Regions from separate parts of the Porticoccus hydrocarbonoclasticus MCTG13d genome, predicted to be linked through region 2. Evidence: predicted binding sites of a transcription regulator. Region 2 holds the regulator's gene; the other holds the start of a gene.
What was found. The regulator LexA, encoded in region 2, represses DNA repair genes until DNA is damaged. The targets are predictions, from matches to a motif close to ACTGTNTNTANANACAGT.
Positions count from the first base shown of each region.

Region 1: U740_RS00915 (LexA family protein) is a predicted target of LexA. The motif match lies at 2,392-2,409, and genes of this name have one in related genera.

Region 1 covers NZ_JQMM01000001.1:183,945-192,440, reverse strand. The annotation lists gene U740_RS00925 (MJ1255/VC2487 family glycosyltransferase) at 1-692, shown strand, start outside; gene U740_RS00920 (Y-family DNA polymerase) at 714-1,967, opposite strand; gene U740_RS00915 (LexA family protein) at 1,955-2,383, opposite strand; gene fghA (S-formylglutathione hydrolase) at 2,613-3,446, opposite strand; gene U740_RS00905 (S-(hydroxymethyl)glutathione dehydrogenase/class III alcohol dehydrogenase) at 3,461-4,567, opposite strand; gene U740_RS00900 (Na/Pi cotransporter family protein) at 4,673-6,304, opposite strand; gene U740_RS00895 (efflux RND transporter permease subunit) at 6,429-8,496, opposite strand, start outside.
Region 2 covers NZ_JQMM01000001.1:2,100,664-2,109,159, reverse strand. The annotation lists gene U740_RS10050 (universal stress protein) at 1-211, opposite strand, end outside; gene U740_RS10045 (hypothetical protein) at 273-797, shown strand; gene topA (type I DNA topoisomerase) at 913-3,546, shown strand; gene U740_RS10035 (DUF6586 family protein) at 3,559-4,071, shown strand; gene U740_RS10030 (hypothetical protein) at 4,184-4,432, shown strand; gene lexA (transcriptional repressor LexA) at 4,510-5,127, opposite strand; gene U740_RS10020 (LOG family protein) at 5,349-6,005, shown strand; gene U740_RS10015 (DUF6763 family protein) at 6,035-6,352, opposite strand; gene nagZ (beta-N-acetylhexosaminidase) at 6,673-7,683, shown strand; gene U740_RS10005 (mechanosensitive ion channel family protein) at 7,706-8,496, shown strand, end outside.

The DNA of each region.
Region 1 (8,496 bases), 1.9 Mb from region 2:
CTTTTCCGGTTCCTCTGCGTGGCGGAAATCTGTTGAGTCGTACGATCCTGCAACGGTTTGCGCCAGTCACCATTCCTGTGGGCCTGCACTGGCACCATTTTGATCAGCCGATATTACCGCCGATTGTGGATCTTGCGCACGGCCTTGCCTCCCGGGGAGACACGGAAAGGCGGGTGCTGGTCTACCTGCCGTTTGAAGATCAGGATGCACTATTGCCACTGTTTCGCCAGTTTCCCCACTATGAGTTTTACATTTACGCCCCGGGTCAACGTTGGCATGACGATGGTCATTTGCATACTCGTCCGCTGAGTCGGGACGGTTTCCAGCAGGATCTGATCGACAGCCACTGGGTGATCTGTAATGCGGGATTTGAATTGATCAGTGAAGCTCTGCAGCTTGGCAAGCGGATTATGGCCAAGCCGCTTCGTGGGCAGATAGAACAACTGGCCAATGCTGCCGCCCTGGAGCAGCTCGGTTACGCTGCCATCGAGGACCGCATTAATCGCGCCGCCCTGGCGTTCTGGTTTGATTGCGAGCCGGTGGCGCCCCGCATCAGTTACCCCGATGTCGCCACAGCGCTGGCGCGCTGGATTTATGGTGGCTGTGTCGAGACGGTGGCATCCCTCAGTGACCAGTTGTGGCGCGAAACGGATCGGGGTCGCGGTTCCTGGAAAATGGGCCAGGTCGCCTGAGCTTGAACGTCGTTAATGGCATCAAGTCCGGATAACGGGCAGATCATGCCAGCGGGTAGTGTAGGCGGGTGAGCAATACTGCTGGCGCATCGGCCAGCCCTGGCCACGCCCTGCGCTGGCCAGAAAGGCGGCACCGCGGCCATAGCGCCGGTTGATGGCATCCAGTGTCTGCATCAGCGTATCTGTGTGGACACTTTGATGATTCTGAAAAATGTCGGCCTGATGATGCCGGCGTGAAATCAGCTCAATCAGGCCGACTCCGGCTTTCAGATAGGCATGCCCCGGCCGGTAGATGGCCCGCACTGCCTGTCTGGAATGGGCGGCGATCAGCCGGCTGTCGTCGGTGTCAAAGGGCAGTTGTACCACTGCGCTATTGCTGTAGTAGTCAGGCTGGTGGGGCGATGTATGGATAAACACCTGGATGGTCCGGACCAGATGCTGCTGCCCGCGCAGTTTTTGCGCCGCGTTGCTGGCATAGAGGCTGACCGCCTTCAGCAGGGGTTCCATGGTGGTGGGTTTTTGACCGAAAGACCGCGTGCAGTAAATCTGTTTTTTGTCGGGTGGCACCTCTTCCAGTGCCATACAGGAAGTGCCGTTTAGCTCCGCCACGGTGCGTTCCACGCAGACATTGAAGCGTTGACGAATCATTTTCGGATTGCTGTCGGCCAGTTCCCGGGCGCTGCGGATGCCCATTCCTGCCAGTTTCTGACCGAGCCGTGGGCCGATACCCCATACCTTGGTGGCCGGCATCCGGCCCAATAACCACTGCCACTTGTGGGGGCTGTCCAGCAGACAGACCCCTTCGCAACTCGGAATGTTTTTTGCGCCGTAGTTGGCCAGTTTCGCCAGCGTTTTACTGGGTGCCAGGCCGACACTCACTGGCATGCGTATCTGTTGCCAGATGGCCTGTTTGATGGTCAGGCCATACTGTTGCAACGGTAGATCCATGCCTACCAGGTCCAGAAACATTTCATCGATACTGTAAATTTCGATATTCGGGCTGAAGTGGCGCAGGCTGTCCATCACCCGGCGGGATATATCGCCATAGAGCCGGAAATTACCGGAAAAAACACTGACCCTGTGCCGCTCCAGCAACGGCCGGATTTTGAAATAGGCTTGCAGGTCGGGAATGCCGAGCGCCTTGGCCTCCTTTGAGCGGGCAATCACACAGCCGTCGTTATTGCTCAATACCACCACTGGCTTGTTGCGCAGGTCCGGTCGAAAAATCTGTTCACAACTGGCGTAGCAGCTGTTGCAGTCAACTAGCGCAAACATCGGTGATGGCGCACGGAATGAACGACGACTCCCTCAATGATCAATTCGGCATTGTCGTGCAGCTCAATAGGGGGATAGCGCAGGTTCCCGGCGCGCAGTAACCGCTCGTTGAGATCCAGTACCTTGCAGGTCAGTTCACCGTCGATGGCGGCAATCACCACATCGCCATGCTGGGGTTGCAGGGCGCGATCCACCACCAGCAGGTCGCCGCTGAAAATACCGAAGCCGGTCATTGAATCGCCTTCAGCACGGGCAAAGAACGTGGCAGCAGGATGTTTCACCAGATAGTCGTGAATATCCAGCGGTCTCTCGACAAAATCGTCTGCCGGGCTTGGAAAGCCCGTTCTTACCGTTGAGCCAAACAGGGGTATGCGGCGGTCAGTGGTGGTTGGTATCAAAAGGGATGTTTTCATCATGCTAAAATACTGTATAAATAAACAGTATTCAATGAAATTGTAGGTCGTCTGTGGAAAGCGCGGACCCCTGTGATGGAACATGCGATCCGGTGGAAAGAAAAGGTTTGTTTCCGATCGATCCGTGTAACGTTGTTGCCGGTAATTTTAACCGTCGGATAAATACCCGGTTCGTGAATGGCTCAGGCCTGCTCGGTGAAAAGCACGACACTCCACTTCATTCCCTGTGACGTTAGAGATACCGGGCGTGAAAACGGAGGTGATCGCCGATAAAGGAACTGATAAAAAAATAGCTGTGGTCGTAACCCTGTTGATAGCGAACATCCAGCGGATATCCGGCCTGTTGCGCCGCATCGGCCAGCAGGTGGGGTTTCAGTTGTGAATCGAGAAAATCATCCGCTTTACCCTGATCGACCAGTATGGGCAGGTGATGTGCTGCCTGCCTGATCAGTTCGCAGCTGTCGTACTGTCGCCAGTCATCCCGGTCGTTCCCCAAGTAATTGCCGAGGGCCTTTTCGCCCCAGGGGCAGCGCATGGGGGAGCAGACCGGTGCAAATGCCGAGGCTGAGCGATAGCGTTGGGGGTTTTTCAGGGCGATGGATAGAGCGCCGTGGCCACCCATGGAGTGGCCGGAGATGGCGATTTTTTCATTATCAACTGGAAAGTGGTTGTTGATAAGACGAGGCAACTCTTCCACGACATAGTCGTACATACGGTAGTGTTTGTCCCAGGGCTGCCGGGTGGCGTTGAGATAAAATCCGGCGCCCAGACCAAAATCATAGGCCCCTGTCGGGTCATCGGGCACCCCTTCACCACGGGGGCTGGTGTCCGGTGCTATCAGCGCGATACCGTATTCTGCCGCATAGCGCTGCGCCCCCGCTTTGATGACAAAATTTTCATCCGTGCAGGTTAGGCCGGATAGCCAGTACAGTGCCGGTACAGCCCGCTGATCCGCCTGGGGTGGCAGGTAGATGGAGAATGTCATGTCACAGTCGAGCGAATCCGCCCGGTGCCGGAAGCGGAGCTGCTGGCCGTCAAAACAGCGATGGGTGTCGATTTGTTCCATGGTCGGGCCTCTTTCTAGTAGCGTATCACCGAGCGAATGCTCTCGCCGGCGTGCATCAGGTCGAAAGCCCGGTTGATGTCGTCCAGCGGCATGGTGTGGGTGATCAGCGAGTCGATGTCAATTTTGCCATCCATGTACCAGTCGACAATTCGCGGGACATCGGTGCGCCCCCGCGCTCCGCCGAAAGCAGTGCCGCGCCAGGAACGCCCGGTGACCAACTGAAACGGGCGCGTGGCAATTTCCTTGCCGGCCCCGGCGACACCGACGATACAGCTTTCCCCCCAACCTTTGTGGCAGCACTCCAGTGCCTGGCGCATGACATTGACATTGCCAATGCACTCAAAGCTGTAGTCCACCCCGCCGCCGGTAATTTCCACCAGGTGCCCAACCACATCGTCCACCTCTGACGGATTGACGAAATCGGTCATGCCGAACTGTTTTGCCAGCGCAGCCTTGGCGGGATTCAGGTCGATGCCGATGATCCGGGTAGCGCCGACCATTCGGGCACCCTGGATGACATTGAGACCGATACCGCCGAGACCAAATACGGCGACGGTGGAGCCCGGCTCTACTTTCATGGTGAAGGCCACCGCGCCGATGCCGGTGGTAACCCCGCAGCCGATGTAGCAGATCTTTTCGAAGGGCGCGTCCTCTCGGACCTTCGCCAGAGCGATCTCCGGCAGCACGGTAAAGTTGGCAAAGGTGGAGCAGCCCATGTAGTGCAACAGGGGTTGTCCGTCGAGGGAAAACCGGCTGGTGCCGTCGGGCATTAACCCCTGGCCCTGAGTGCTGCGGATAGCCTGACAGAGATTGGTTTTCGGGTTGAGGCAGAAATCGCATTCCCGGCATTCCGGGGTGTAGAGGGGGATGACGTGATCGCCGGGCTTGAGGTTTTTAACCCCGGCGCCCACCTCTACCACGACTCCGGCACCCTCGTGACCGAGAATGGTCGGGAAAGCGCCTTCCGGGTCATCGCCGGAGAGGGTGAATGCATCGGTGTGACAAACGCCGGTGGCTTTGATCTCCACCAGCACTTCCCCGGCTTTCGGTCCCTGCAGGTCAACCTCAACCACTTCTAGGGGTTTTCCTGCGCCAAAAGCGACCGCTGCTCGTGTTTTCATCCGTCATGTTCTCCGTCTTCAGAAGTTCGCTCACGACTATAGTCAGTTGCTTGCGGGGTGGCAAACGGGGCATGAGTGACAAATCGCCAAATGGGATCCTGGTGGCTACCTGGCCTCGACCAGATCCCTAAGGGCCGTTGCCAGCATCTGGTTGGATACCAGCATTTCCCGGTTGACATTGAGTAGTGTCGAGAGAGGGACACCAATACCATCGCCGTCGCTGTAGCGGGTAATCATTTGATGGAGGCGGTCGTGAGACAAATTGATTTCAGTGTCCAGTTGCTCGCGCTTTTCGGCAATCAATATGGGGTCGGTTTTTTCCAGCAGGTTGAGCAGGTGCCGGTAAATGACACGGGTATCGTGACGGATGGTTTCTATCATTTCCTCATCGTCGGACTGCATCCGCAACTCCACGATGTTGAGTCGTATGTCCTTGAAGCTTTTGGCACTGAATACCATATCCCTGGCCGCGTGCAGCAGCCCGGAAACAATCTGTGCTTCATCGCTACTGGCCTTTTCCTGCAAGACCCGGTTGGCGTAGTGCAGGATTTGCTGTTCGGTGTGTTTGATATCCGCGTACTGGTCATCGTAGCTGGGATTTTTGAGGCTGATATCACGATATACCCGATAGCCCTCGTATTCCTGTAGCAGTTCTTGCGGACGTATTTTCAGAACCCGAAGATTGAGGATGATGACCCGGTAAAACAGCCGGATCACTTCCTGGTGTATGGCCTCACTGGCGGCATCGCTGACGCTGGCCGGAACCTTGGTGATGAATTGACAACCACTGCCATCTTCGTCGGCAAAGCGGTTTTGCAGCCAGCGGGCGAATGGTGAGATGAAGGGCAGGAACAGGATAATCGCAAACAGGTTAAACAGGGAGTGGAACAACACCACGGCGTACATGGGGTCCTGTACTGTCAGGGTGTCGGTAATCAGCTGCAGGATCGGGTACAAGAGCGCCAGCCCGATCAGGCTGGACAGCAGGTGGAAGATAAAGTGGGCCAGCGCCACCCGGTGTTTGTCCGGGGAACCTTTCAAGCTCCCCATAACAACCGTGACGGTGGTGCCCAGATTTGCACCTGCCATGATGGCTGCCGCGGTAGTGAGTGGCATAATCCCGGCGTGAATAGCGCTTAGTACAATCATCATGGTGGCTGAGCTGGACTGAACCAATGCCGTAAATAGCAGACCCCCCAGTGCATAGAAAAGGATCGGGTAATCGGCAAATACCCCCGGAACACTCTGCTCGACCAGCGTCCCCATGCTGGTTTTCATAAAGTCGAGTCCCATCAGCAGCAATCCCAGTCCGAGTAGTAATCTGGCCTGACTGTGGCGTCGATGTTCAGTGCTGATAAATACGGTGCCGAGAGTCCCCACTGCCAGTAGCGGCAAGGCATATTCTGTGAGACTGAGTTTGAAACCGATGGTGGCGACAATCCATCCGGTGAAGGTGGTTCCCAGACTGGCGCCGAAAATGACCCCCAGTGCGTTGGCCATGGTGAGGATGCCCGCCCCCACAAAGGCCAGCACGATAAGACCGACCATGGAGCTGCTCTGCAGGCAGGCGGTGCTGATGATACCCATCATGACCCCGCGTACCGGCGTATTGGTGTAATCCCTCAGTATGTGACGGAAGGCTCGGGTGCCGAGTGTGCGTAACGCCTGCTCCAGAACCATCATTCCGTAAAGGAAAATACCCAGTCCGGCCACCAGTTCCCAGGGTTGAAACGGCATAGTTGGAATGCTCTCCGGCAGGTTTGTACTTATAGGTTGTTGTGTAAAAAGTGTAGCAGGGAATCAATTGACAGGACCAAAAACCGCAACAGACGATGATCCGTTGCGGTTTTTAGAGCCCCTGTTACTTGCCGAAAGGCTTGAAGATCAGAATCAGTTTTGGCAGCAGGGTCATGGATCCGAGCAACGCTGCCAGCATGGCCAGACCGGTGAGCAGACCGAAATAGACGGAAGGGATGAAGTTCGACAGAGCCAGAATGGAGAAACCAATGATAATGGTGATGGCCGTGTAAAACAGTGCCCGCCCTATGCTGGCATGAGCCCGGTGCATGGTGGCGATGTAGTCGCGATCCACGGCAAATTCCCGCCGGAAACGGGTGATGTAGTGAATCGCGTGATCCACACCAATACCCACAGTGATGGCCGCGATGGTAATGGTCATCATGTCCAGGGGGATTCTGGCAAGCCCCATGCCGCCCAGTACCACGGTGGCGGCAAGCATGTTCGGCAAGATAGCAATAAGGGAAATCGACAGTGAGCGGAACAGCACAATAAACATGGCCATGATGCCGATAAAAACGGCTCCCAGGGTCAAAATCTGGGAGCGGAACAGGCTTTGAAGCATATTGTTGTAAAGTACCAGCAGGCTGGTCAGATGCACCTGATCCTCCTGCAATCCCAGCTCGTCCACGGCAAACTGGCGAATATTTTTCAGTAGTTCCGGTCGTTTCAGTTCGCCGCCGGTTTCCCGGATTCGCAGCGTAATGCGGGCCTGGTTCAGTTCGTCGTCAATGTAGGGGTCAACCAGAAAAGCGGCATTGTCCCGGGACAAACTGTTGCGGAGAAAGGCCAGTTCCAGATCGTTCAGGCGGTGGCCCATCAGGTCTTCGGCGACGTCGGTGATCATTGCGAGAGAGTTGACCTTGCCCACTTCAGGAAGTGACTCCAGGTAATCATGTATCTGGTTCAGCTTCTGAATCCCGACCCCTGTGAACCAGTAACTGTTGGTCGAAGTCTCTTTACCGGTGCTGCCATCGTCGGCAAAGGGGTCTTCTGCAGCGAAGGGGTCCTCTGCCGCAAACGGATCTTCCGCAGCAAACGGATCTTCTTCACCCGCACCGGCACTATTGTCACCGCTGGCGTGTGACGTGGCTGTGTCGGGTGCATCCAGAATGATATCCAGTGGCGTGGTGCCCCCCAGCTTTTCATCGATAACGGAGAGCCCCTGATGAATTTCGGTGTCAGAGCGGAAATAGTCTATAAACCGGTTCTCCACCTGCAACTGGGAGATCCCCCAGCCGCTGATCACTGCAGCCAGCAAGGCCAGGCCCAGAACCAGTCCGCCGTGATTTTCGGTGAACCGTGAAAAATACAGGGTATAGGCCGCCGAGTTGTCACCACTGTCGTTGTTATGGCCCTTGCCCAGCAGCATCATGCCGGCGGGAATCACCAGAAATGCCAGTGCCAGTGCCAGGGTAATCCCCATGGTCATCATCCAGCCAAAATCGATTACTGGTCGGATGTCACTGACCACAAGGGAGACAAAAGCCACCACGGTGGTGAGCACGGTGTACAGGCAGGGGCGGGCCATGTAATTAACGGTTTCACTGACCAGTTCCATTTGGCTGCGCTCAGGAGATTCGGCCAGGATTTCGCGGTAGCGAACAATCAGATGAATGGTCAGCGCGAGGGTGATAATCAACAGTAGCGCTACAAAGTTCGAAGAGATCACGGTCAATCGCCAGTCAATCCAGCTCAGGTAACCGAGCATGATTTCCACCGATAGCAGACAGGTCAGCAGTGGCAGAACGACCCAGCGAATTTGCCGGAAAATGATGGCCAGGGTCAGGATAATAAACAGCACAATACCGGTGCCAAAAATTCGCAGATCGCTTTTGATAAAGTCAATCATGTCGGCGGTAATCATACTGGGTCCACCGAGGAACAGCTCTGCGCGGTCCTCGAAGGCCGCCATTTTCTTACGCACCTCATCCACCCTTTGGTGCTCAATGGCAGCGCGTTCGGTACGGTAGTTGAGGAATTCTTCGCTCACCCGTTCCAGTTCGATTTCTTCCTCTGGTGTCAGCCCTTCGGTATCCCGCTTCAGCCGCAGGGCGTCCCGTTTGCGAACCAGGTCGAGGTATTTCCGGTCCAGCTCCATGGTGGCCAACAGCGCCGTAGTTTGGCCATCC
Region 2 (8,496 bases):
AACGCTGCTTCGCCTGCTCCTCCAGTTGGTATTGGACCTCGGTAAGGTCCATCGGGATGTCACCGCCGTAGGCAAACGACAATGGCTCCTGTACATGAACAAGGCTCAATTGGCAGTCACTGTTGTGAAACAGGGACTTGACTCTCTCGACCACTTGCTGTGATTCTGGAGATAGGTCCAGACCGATCAAAATGTGTTTATAGGCGGACATGAAGTATCTCCTGTAACTGGTTTATCAACGCTTTCTCAAGTATATAAGGTTGTAGCAGATAATGACCTATTTGTTAATTCTACTGATACTGGCGCTTATCATTTCACCGCTGCTCTGGTTTCGCCAGAGCCCTCGTCAGAAAATGATCACGGAGATGCGACGTCTGGCTTCGTCCCGTGGACTTCGGGTTCGACTCGTGCATGCCCCGGATGCCAGAGAGGGAGAAGGCCGCCTTGAATACGCAGGTTATACCCTGCTCTGGGTGCCAGACTCCAGTCCATCGCCATTTTCCCGGATGGAAAAGTGGCTGTTGGTTCGGGGTACCCGCCGTGGCGATCACTCACCCTGGGAGGGCTGGCAATGGTTGGGCCATGAAGCCAATGACCGGTTGCAACCCGTTATTGGGGCAGTGCTGGCGGCCCTGCCAGCTGACGCGATCGCTGTTGAGGTCAACCGTGAGGGTGTGGCCATTGTCTGGCAGGAACGCGGTGAACTGGCGGATATTGACCGGATCGATACCCAGTTGAAGCACCTCAGAAGTGCGATCCGACCCGAAGAATCTCTCAATAGATTGGCTGCCGAGTGAAAAATTACCTTGACCAAACCACCGGCGGCACATGTATATTCGCTCCCTTTCAGGCTTTCGTGGTGCCATCTGGTAGCACTTTGGGCTATCAATCTACAGGATAAACGGCTGCTTCATGGGTAAATCACTGGTTATCGTCGAGTCGCCGGCCAAGGCGAAAACGATCAACAAGTATCTCGGCAACGATTTCATTGTGAAGTCGAGTATCGGGCATATTCGCGACCTGCCTACGGGTGGTGGTAAAACGGTTGACCCAAAAGAACGGGCCAGGACTGCTGCGGCCACCCGCAAGCTGTCGGACGATGAAAAAGCAAAGCAGCGCTCCAGAAGAGCCAGAGAGCAGCTGGTCAATCGCATGGGAATAGACCCCGAGCATGGCTGGAAAGCGCGCTATGAGATTCTGCCCGGCAAGGAAAAAGTTGTCGCTGAGTTGAAAAAGCTGGCTAAGGATGCGGATCATATCTATCTCGCCACGGACCTTGACCGGGAGGGGGAAGCAATTGCCTGGCACCTCATGGAAGCCATCGGCGGTGACCCCGATCTTTATCAGCGCGTTGTCTTTAATGAAATCACCAAAAAAGCGATCAAAGCGGCTTTTGAAAAACCGGGCAAGCTTGATACCAACCGGGTAAGCGCCCAGCAGGCTCGCCGTTTTCTCGACAGGGTCGTTGGCTTTATGGTGTCGCCACTGCTCTGGAGTAAGGTGGCCAGAGGACTTTCTGCAGGTCGTGTGCAGTCGGTAGCCGTTAAATTGATCGTTGAGCGCGAACGTGAAATTCGTGCTTTTGAACCGGAAGAGTACTGGACAGTGCACGCCGATCTGGAGACCTCTGAGGAAGATCTGGTCCGCTTTGAGGTGAAGAAACAAGGCTCTGATCAGTTCAGGCCTGTCAGTCAGGACCAGACAGATGCCGCGCTGACCGGGTTGAAAAATGCTTCCTACGAGGTGATTGCCCGTGAGGACAAGCCCACTTCCAGTAAACCGTCGCCACCGTTTATCACCTCAACCCTGCAACAGGCCTCCAGCACGCGGCTTGGTTATGGGGTGAAAAAAACCATGATGCTTGCCCAGCGCCTTTACGAAGGTGGTTATATCACCTACATGCGAACAGACTCCACCAACCTCAGTGCTGATGCGGTGAGCGTCTGTCGTGACTTTATCAAAACGCGGTATGGTGCTGAGTACCTGCCTGAAAAGCCCACTATTTATGGTAGTAAAGCTGGTGCCCAGGAAGCGCATGAAGCGATAAGGCCTTCCAATATTGATATCAAGCCAGGTGATCTGGATGCGATGGAAGAGGACGCCAAAAAACTGTATCGGTTGATCTGGCAGCAATTTGTCGCTTGCCAGATGGTGCCGGCACGATTTACCAGTACTACGGTGACAGTGAAGGCAGAGGACTTCGAACTTCGAGCAAAAGGTCGGGTGACACTGTTTGACGGCTATCTGAAAGTGTTGCCTGCGATGTCCAAAAAAGGGGACGACATTGAGTTGCCTGAGATGTCCGTTGGCGCCCGGCTGCTGCTGAACAAATTGATCCCGATGCAGCACTTTACCAAGCCCCCGGCCCGTTACTCTGAGGCCTCTCTGGTCAAAGAGCTGGAAAAGCGTGGCATTGGTCGCCCATCGACTTACGCATCTATCATTTCCACGATCCAGGATCGTGGGTATGTGCGGGTCGACAATCGCCGTTTCTATGCGGAGAAAATTGGTGATGTTGTTACGGACCGTCTGAACGAAAATTTTACCGACCTGATGGACTATGGTTTTACGGCCACAATGGAAGCCTATCTGGATGAAATTGCCCAAGGCAAGTTGGAATGGAAGCAGGTGCTTGATCAATTCTATTCGGATTTCTCAGCGAAGTTGACCCGGGCTGAAGCTGACGGTGGTATGCGTCCCAATGAGCCATCGCTCACGGATATTCCCTGCCCTCAATGTGGTCGACCGATGATGATTCGCACAGGCACGACGGGGGTTTTCCTCGGCTGTTCCGGTTACAACCTGCCGCCTAAAGAGCGCTGCAAAGGCACGCTGAACCTTATCCCCGGAGATGAGGCAGTTAATGTCGACGAAGACGATGAGGCCGAATCGAGGCAGTTGATGCATCGTCACCGTTGCCCCCTCTGCAATACGGCAATGGATGCCTATTTGATTGATGAGGGGCGAAAGCTGCATGTTTGTGGCAACAACCCCGACTGCGATGGCTTTGAAGTGGAAACCGGCGTTTTCAAGCTCAAGGGGTATGAAGGTCCGCTGATTGAGTGTGATAAATGCGGTAGTGACATGCAGCTCAAGTCGGGGCGTTTTGGCAAATATTTCGGTTGTACCAACGATGCCTGTAAAAACACCCGCAAGTTGCTCCGGAGTGGTCAGCCCGCTCCCCCCAAGATGGATCCTGTCCCCATGCCAGAGCTCACCTGCGAAAAAGTAACGGATCATTATATCCTCAGGGACGGCGCATCCGGCCTGTTTCTAGCGGCGAGCCAGTTTCCCCGGCATCGTGAAACCCGGGCGCCCTTGGTTGCTGAACTGCTGCCCCATGTGAAAGAAATTGATCCCAAGTATCAGTTTCTCTTTGATGCTCCCGTCGCCGATCCCGATGGTATCCTCACCGTGATTCGCTTCAGTCGGAAAACTGGTGAGCAGTATGTCCAGTCTGAGCAAGAGGGTAAGCCCACTGGATGGAAGGCGTTTTATGACCAGGGTGTCTGGCAGGAAAAGGATGACCGCAAGGGTAAGAAGTAAAGGAGACTGCCAGTGAATCCCTTTCTGCCGGCTGTCAATCAAAAGCTCTACTTCTGTGGCTTGTTATTGCAACAGACTGACCGGGAGCTGACGTGTGTTGTCGGGCCAGCGGCAAACCTGCAGTTGGCGCTCTGCCAGTCAGCACTGTTCCAGCTCGAAGTCGCCTATCGTCTCTATCTGCGGGAGGTGGCGACTACTTATCGACATAGAGCTGCCGAGTCAATTTCATCTGTTGAGGGGCTGATTGCGGCGATGGAGTCCATTGGTCAATCACCGTCTGAGGCCGAGGAGTTGGCTAACCTGGAGGCGGATAAAGGGAGCTGGCTTGCCAACTTGCTGAATGCCCGAGATCGTCTGCTTGAGGTTCAGCCACAGGAGGTGGTCAATGCTGCGTCACCCATTGCTGTGGTGCAAATTGAGCAGGGTGAAGACAGGCATGAGTTGAGTGTTGATTTGCTCAACGAATGGCTGGAAGCTTTCCGGAGCCTGATTGAGCGTCATCGAGAGCACATGATTGAATGCTGACTGGTATTGCTTGAGCCAGACTGGGAGCTAATTTTTGTTCTCGGGTTATTAATGCCGTACCCCTCTGGTACAATGCAGGGATGTTGTTTTTGAAAACCCGATGGAATATTCAATGGCTATCTCCCTGTTTGAAATCGTAATTTTGCCCGATGGAGATGTCGCTCTGCAGCGTACTGATGAGGAGGATGCACCATTGATCAGAATCAGTTTTTCGGGAGAGGCCAAGGCGTTTCTTCAGGAGGCCAAGGTTGATGTCGCCAAAGCCATGATCGATGCCGGAATTGAAGTCTTTGAAGAGTTGGGTGCAGACAATTTTCAGATGGAAGAGGGCACCATGATCAAAAACCGGGTGCTTCACTGAGGTCAGCCTGCCCATGATGGCTCTTTATCTCGTACAGTCGGTTCGAGGCACTCTCAGGGCCTGTAGCTGGACAAATACTATTGGGGATTCGTCCGAATAACCCCGACCCCCAAGCCTTCAATAACAAAACTTTTTTCCCGCAAGTCGACCACAATGGGGAGCATCTCTTCGTTTTCCGGTTCGAGCAGGACCTCGTGGCGTTTCAGGCTTTTACCCAGGCGCTTGACGGTCACATCATCTTCAATGCGCGCGACCACAATCTGACCTTTCTGCGCATGCCCCGTTTTGTGAACAGCCAGTAAATCACCGTCCATGATGCCGGCATTTTTCATGCTCATACCATGAACACGCAATAGGTAATCCGCTCTAGGGTTAAACAGGTTGGCTCCGATGTCGAGATAGTCCTCAATGTTTTCTGCTGCAAGAACAGGATCCCCGGCGGCGACACGGCCAATCAACGGAAGGCCGGCGGGCTGCTCATCCAGCAGACGAATACCGCGGGATGCGCCCGAAATCATCTCGATCATGCCCTTGCGCGCCAGTGCCCTGAGATGCTCTTCAGCAGCGTTAGGTGATCTGAAGCCCAGCTCGGTGGCAATCTCCGCCCTGGTGGGGGGGTAGCCTGTTTCATCAATATGTTGTTTGATCAGGTTCAGGATTTGCTGTTGTCGGGCAGTCAGTGATGTACTCGCCATTCTCTAACCTCGGGATTCATCGGGATGAATTGCAGCAATTGCGACGTTGTTGTCCATATTGCTGTAAATAAATATAGCCTGTAATTATTTACAGTATAAAGTTAAATTGGTGGTGGGAAAAACTTTTTTCAACGGTATATTCTCAGGGTATCAGTATGATTGCTGCCAAAGTGAATCATGGAATCACAATGACGGCGCTTTCTCGGACATTGGAGTAGCTTATGGAAGAAATCAAAATCCCCGAAGCCTGGCGTGTTCTGCGTATTCAGTCTGAACTGGTGGATGGCATCGAGTCACTGTCAGGCATGGGCGGTGCGGTGTCTGTGTTCGGTAGTGCGCGTCTTCAGCCCGACTCCCGCTACTATCAGGAAGCCGTGGTACTTGGTGAGATTCTGGGAAAAGAGGGAGTGCCCATCATCACTGGTGGTGGACCCGGGGTGATGGAGGCAGCAAACAAGGGTTGTTATGGCACAGGTGCGACTTCCGTGGGTTTGAATATTTCCCTGCCGTTGGAGCAGAATCACAATACCTTTCAGGACGTATCGCTGGATTTCCGCTATTTTTTCGTGCGCAAATTTATGTTTGTTAAGCATGCCGTCGGGTTTGTCATATTTCCGGGAGGCTATGGCACCCTTGATGAATTATTTGAGGCTTTGACCTTGGTACAGACTAATAAAGTGCGGCCCTTTCCCATCGTTCTATTGGGGACCAGTTATTGGCAGGGCCTACTCGATTGGCTGAGGGAGACGATGTTGGAAAACGGCTGTGTCTCGGAAAGAGACTTACATTTATTTAGTCTGGTAGACGATGCTGAGAGTGCGGCAAAGATAATCCTGCAACATGCTCGCATGTTGCAGGCACAGGAGATCGCCGAATAATCCGGGCATCGAACAGTACCGTTGGTACCCTAAAAATCATCGAGCCCGTAAACAGTATCGGCATCAATGTCCGTCAATGGGTCATTCCAGTTATCAGGGATAAAGATGTCATCTGGAAAGTGACTGTCTTCGTTGCTCAATTCATATGATGCCCGCCAATCTTCGGGTTGCTCAGCCGGTAGCAGTATCAATTGCTGCCAGGTTTCGAAGTCAATTTCACTGACCTCTCCGCCAACGTGCTGGATTTCTATGGAACCGCTGTGCTCGTCCAGAGCAACAACTTCGAAAATGTCATCCTGGGAGGCGTCCTCGTACCAGGCGCCAATGACTGGAACTTGTGAAGCCATGATTTAATCCTCCTCATTAGTTCATTGAACGTATCACCAACGGGAAAAAAGTGCACTGGCTACCGGGTGTATTTCTGACGAGTGGAATAGCCGGTAAACAGGGTGAAAGTTACTTTTTTATGAGCTTTTATTTAAATAAATGATGTAACTGCCTTTCCCAGAAGGAGATAATTTCTCTCATTGATCTGAAGTGATGATTCTTTAAGTGCTGAATGTCATAACAGGTTGTTTTTAAAATGAAAAATTCGTCTAATTTGTCAGAAGGTTGACAAGTCTCCGCAGCCTTCTTATTTTGCCCCCTGCTAACAAAGGTTTAAGACATGACGCTTGGTCCATTGATGCTCGACCTGGAAGGACTGGTGCTGACCCCGGAAGAACGAGTTCTGATTCTCAATCCATCAGTGGGCGGTATTATCTTTTTTTCCCGAAATTTTGTGAGTTACAGTCAACTGGTTGAGCTGGTGGCAGACATTCGTGCAATAAGGGGTGACTTGTTGCTCTGCGTCGATCAGGAAGGTGGGCGAGTGCAACGCTTTCGCGATGGGTTTACCCATTTGCCGCCGATGCAGATGCTGGGTGATTTATTGTTGAAAGAAGAGGGTGGTGAGTCACTGCTTCAGGATGCCGGTTGGCTGATGGCCTCTGAATTACTTGCCTGTGGGCTGGACTTCAGCTTTGCCCCGGTGCTGGACTTGGACCGTGAAAGTTGTGCGGTAATTGGCGATAGGTCGTTTGCTGATAATCCGGAGGAAGCCATCCGGGCCGCCCATCATTTTATTACCGGTATGCATCAGGCCGGCATGGCGGCAACAGGAAAGCACTTCCCGGGCCACGGAGGAGTCGTCGCCGACAGTCATTACGAAACTCCCTATGACAACCGCTCTCTTCAGCAATTGCGTGATCGGGACTTGCAACCGTTTGCGCGGCTTGCCGATGAGCTGGATGCGATCATGCCCGCCCATATTGTTTACCCTTGTGTTGAATCTGTACCGGTGGGGTTTTCTCCTATCTGGTTGCAGAAAATACTGCGAAACGAATTACAGTTTCAGGGTGTCATTTTCAGCGATGACCTGTCCATGAAAGGGGCTGACCTGGTGGGTGGTTACCCGGAAAAAGCCAGCCGTGCGCTGCAGGCCGGCTGTGATATGGTGCTGGTCTGTAACAATCGTAAAGGCGCGTTGGAAGTGATTGATTTTCTATCTGAAAATCCTGTGGAGCCGTCAGGAAGATTAGCTAAAATGGCGGCCAGGAAGCATCCGGAGTGGGATGCATTGCGAGCCTCTGAGCGCTGGCAGATCACTTCTCAAAAACTTGCCAAACAGCTGAAGTAAGTAGTGAACAGGAATCCATAGTATGCAGCAATTGGAAGCGTGGTTAGTCAATATTACCGGGGAAAGCTATCTGTTGATTGCCGAAATTTTTCTGATTGTCCTGGCCGCTATGACAGCAGGATTTCTGGCGACGCGGATACTGAACTTTCTGCAAAAACGGGCACTCAAGACATCAAATTTCTGGGACGATGCCTTGATTGAGGCGTGCCGCCGCCCTGTAGTCTGGGCAATATGGATACTGGGGGTTAACTATGCGGCGGCTGTCGCTGCCAGACAGGCTGGGTCCGAATGGTACGATTTGCTGGCACCCATTAACCGGGTTGTCATCATTTTTTTGGCTGCGCTATTTTTACTCAATCTGATTAAGCGCGCTGAACTGAATCTGGTGCATCCTGAATATACCAGTGATCCCATGGATGAGACCACGGTCAAGGCCATTGGCAAACTGCTGCGCGCTTCGGTCATCATCACCGCCACGCTCATTGCCATGCAGGCTTTTGGCTACAGTATTTCTGGGTTGCTCGCTTTTGGCGGTATCGGTGGTCTCGCAGTGGGTTTTGCAGCCAAGGACCTGCTGGCAAATTTCTTTGGTGGTTTGATGATTTATCTGGACCAGCCCTTCAAGGTGGGAGACTGGGTGCGATCCCCTGATAAGGAAATCGAGGGCACTGTCGAAGATATCGGCTGGCGACTGACACGTATTCGCACCTTCGATAAGCGCCCACTCTATGTACCGAACTCGGTGTTTAACAGTATTGCCGTGGAAAACCCCTCGCGTATGTTTAACCGGCGGATCTACGAGACGGTGGGTAT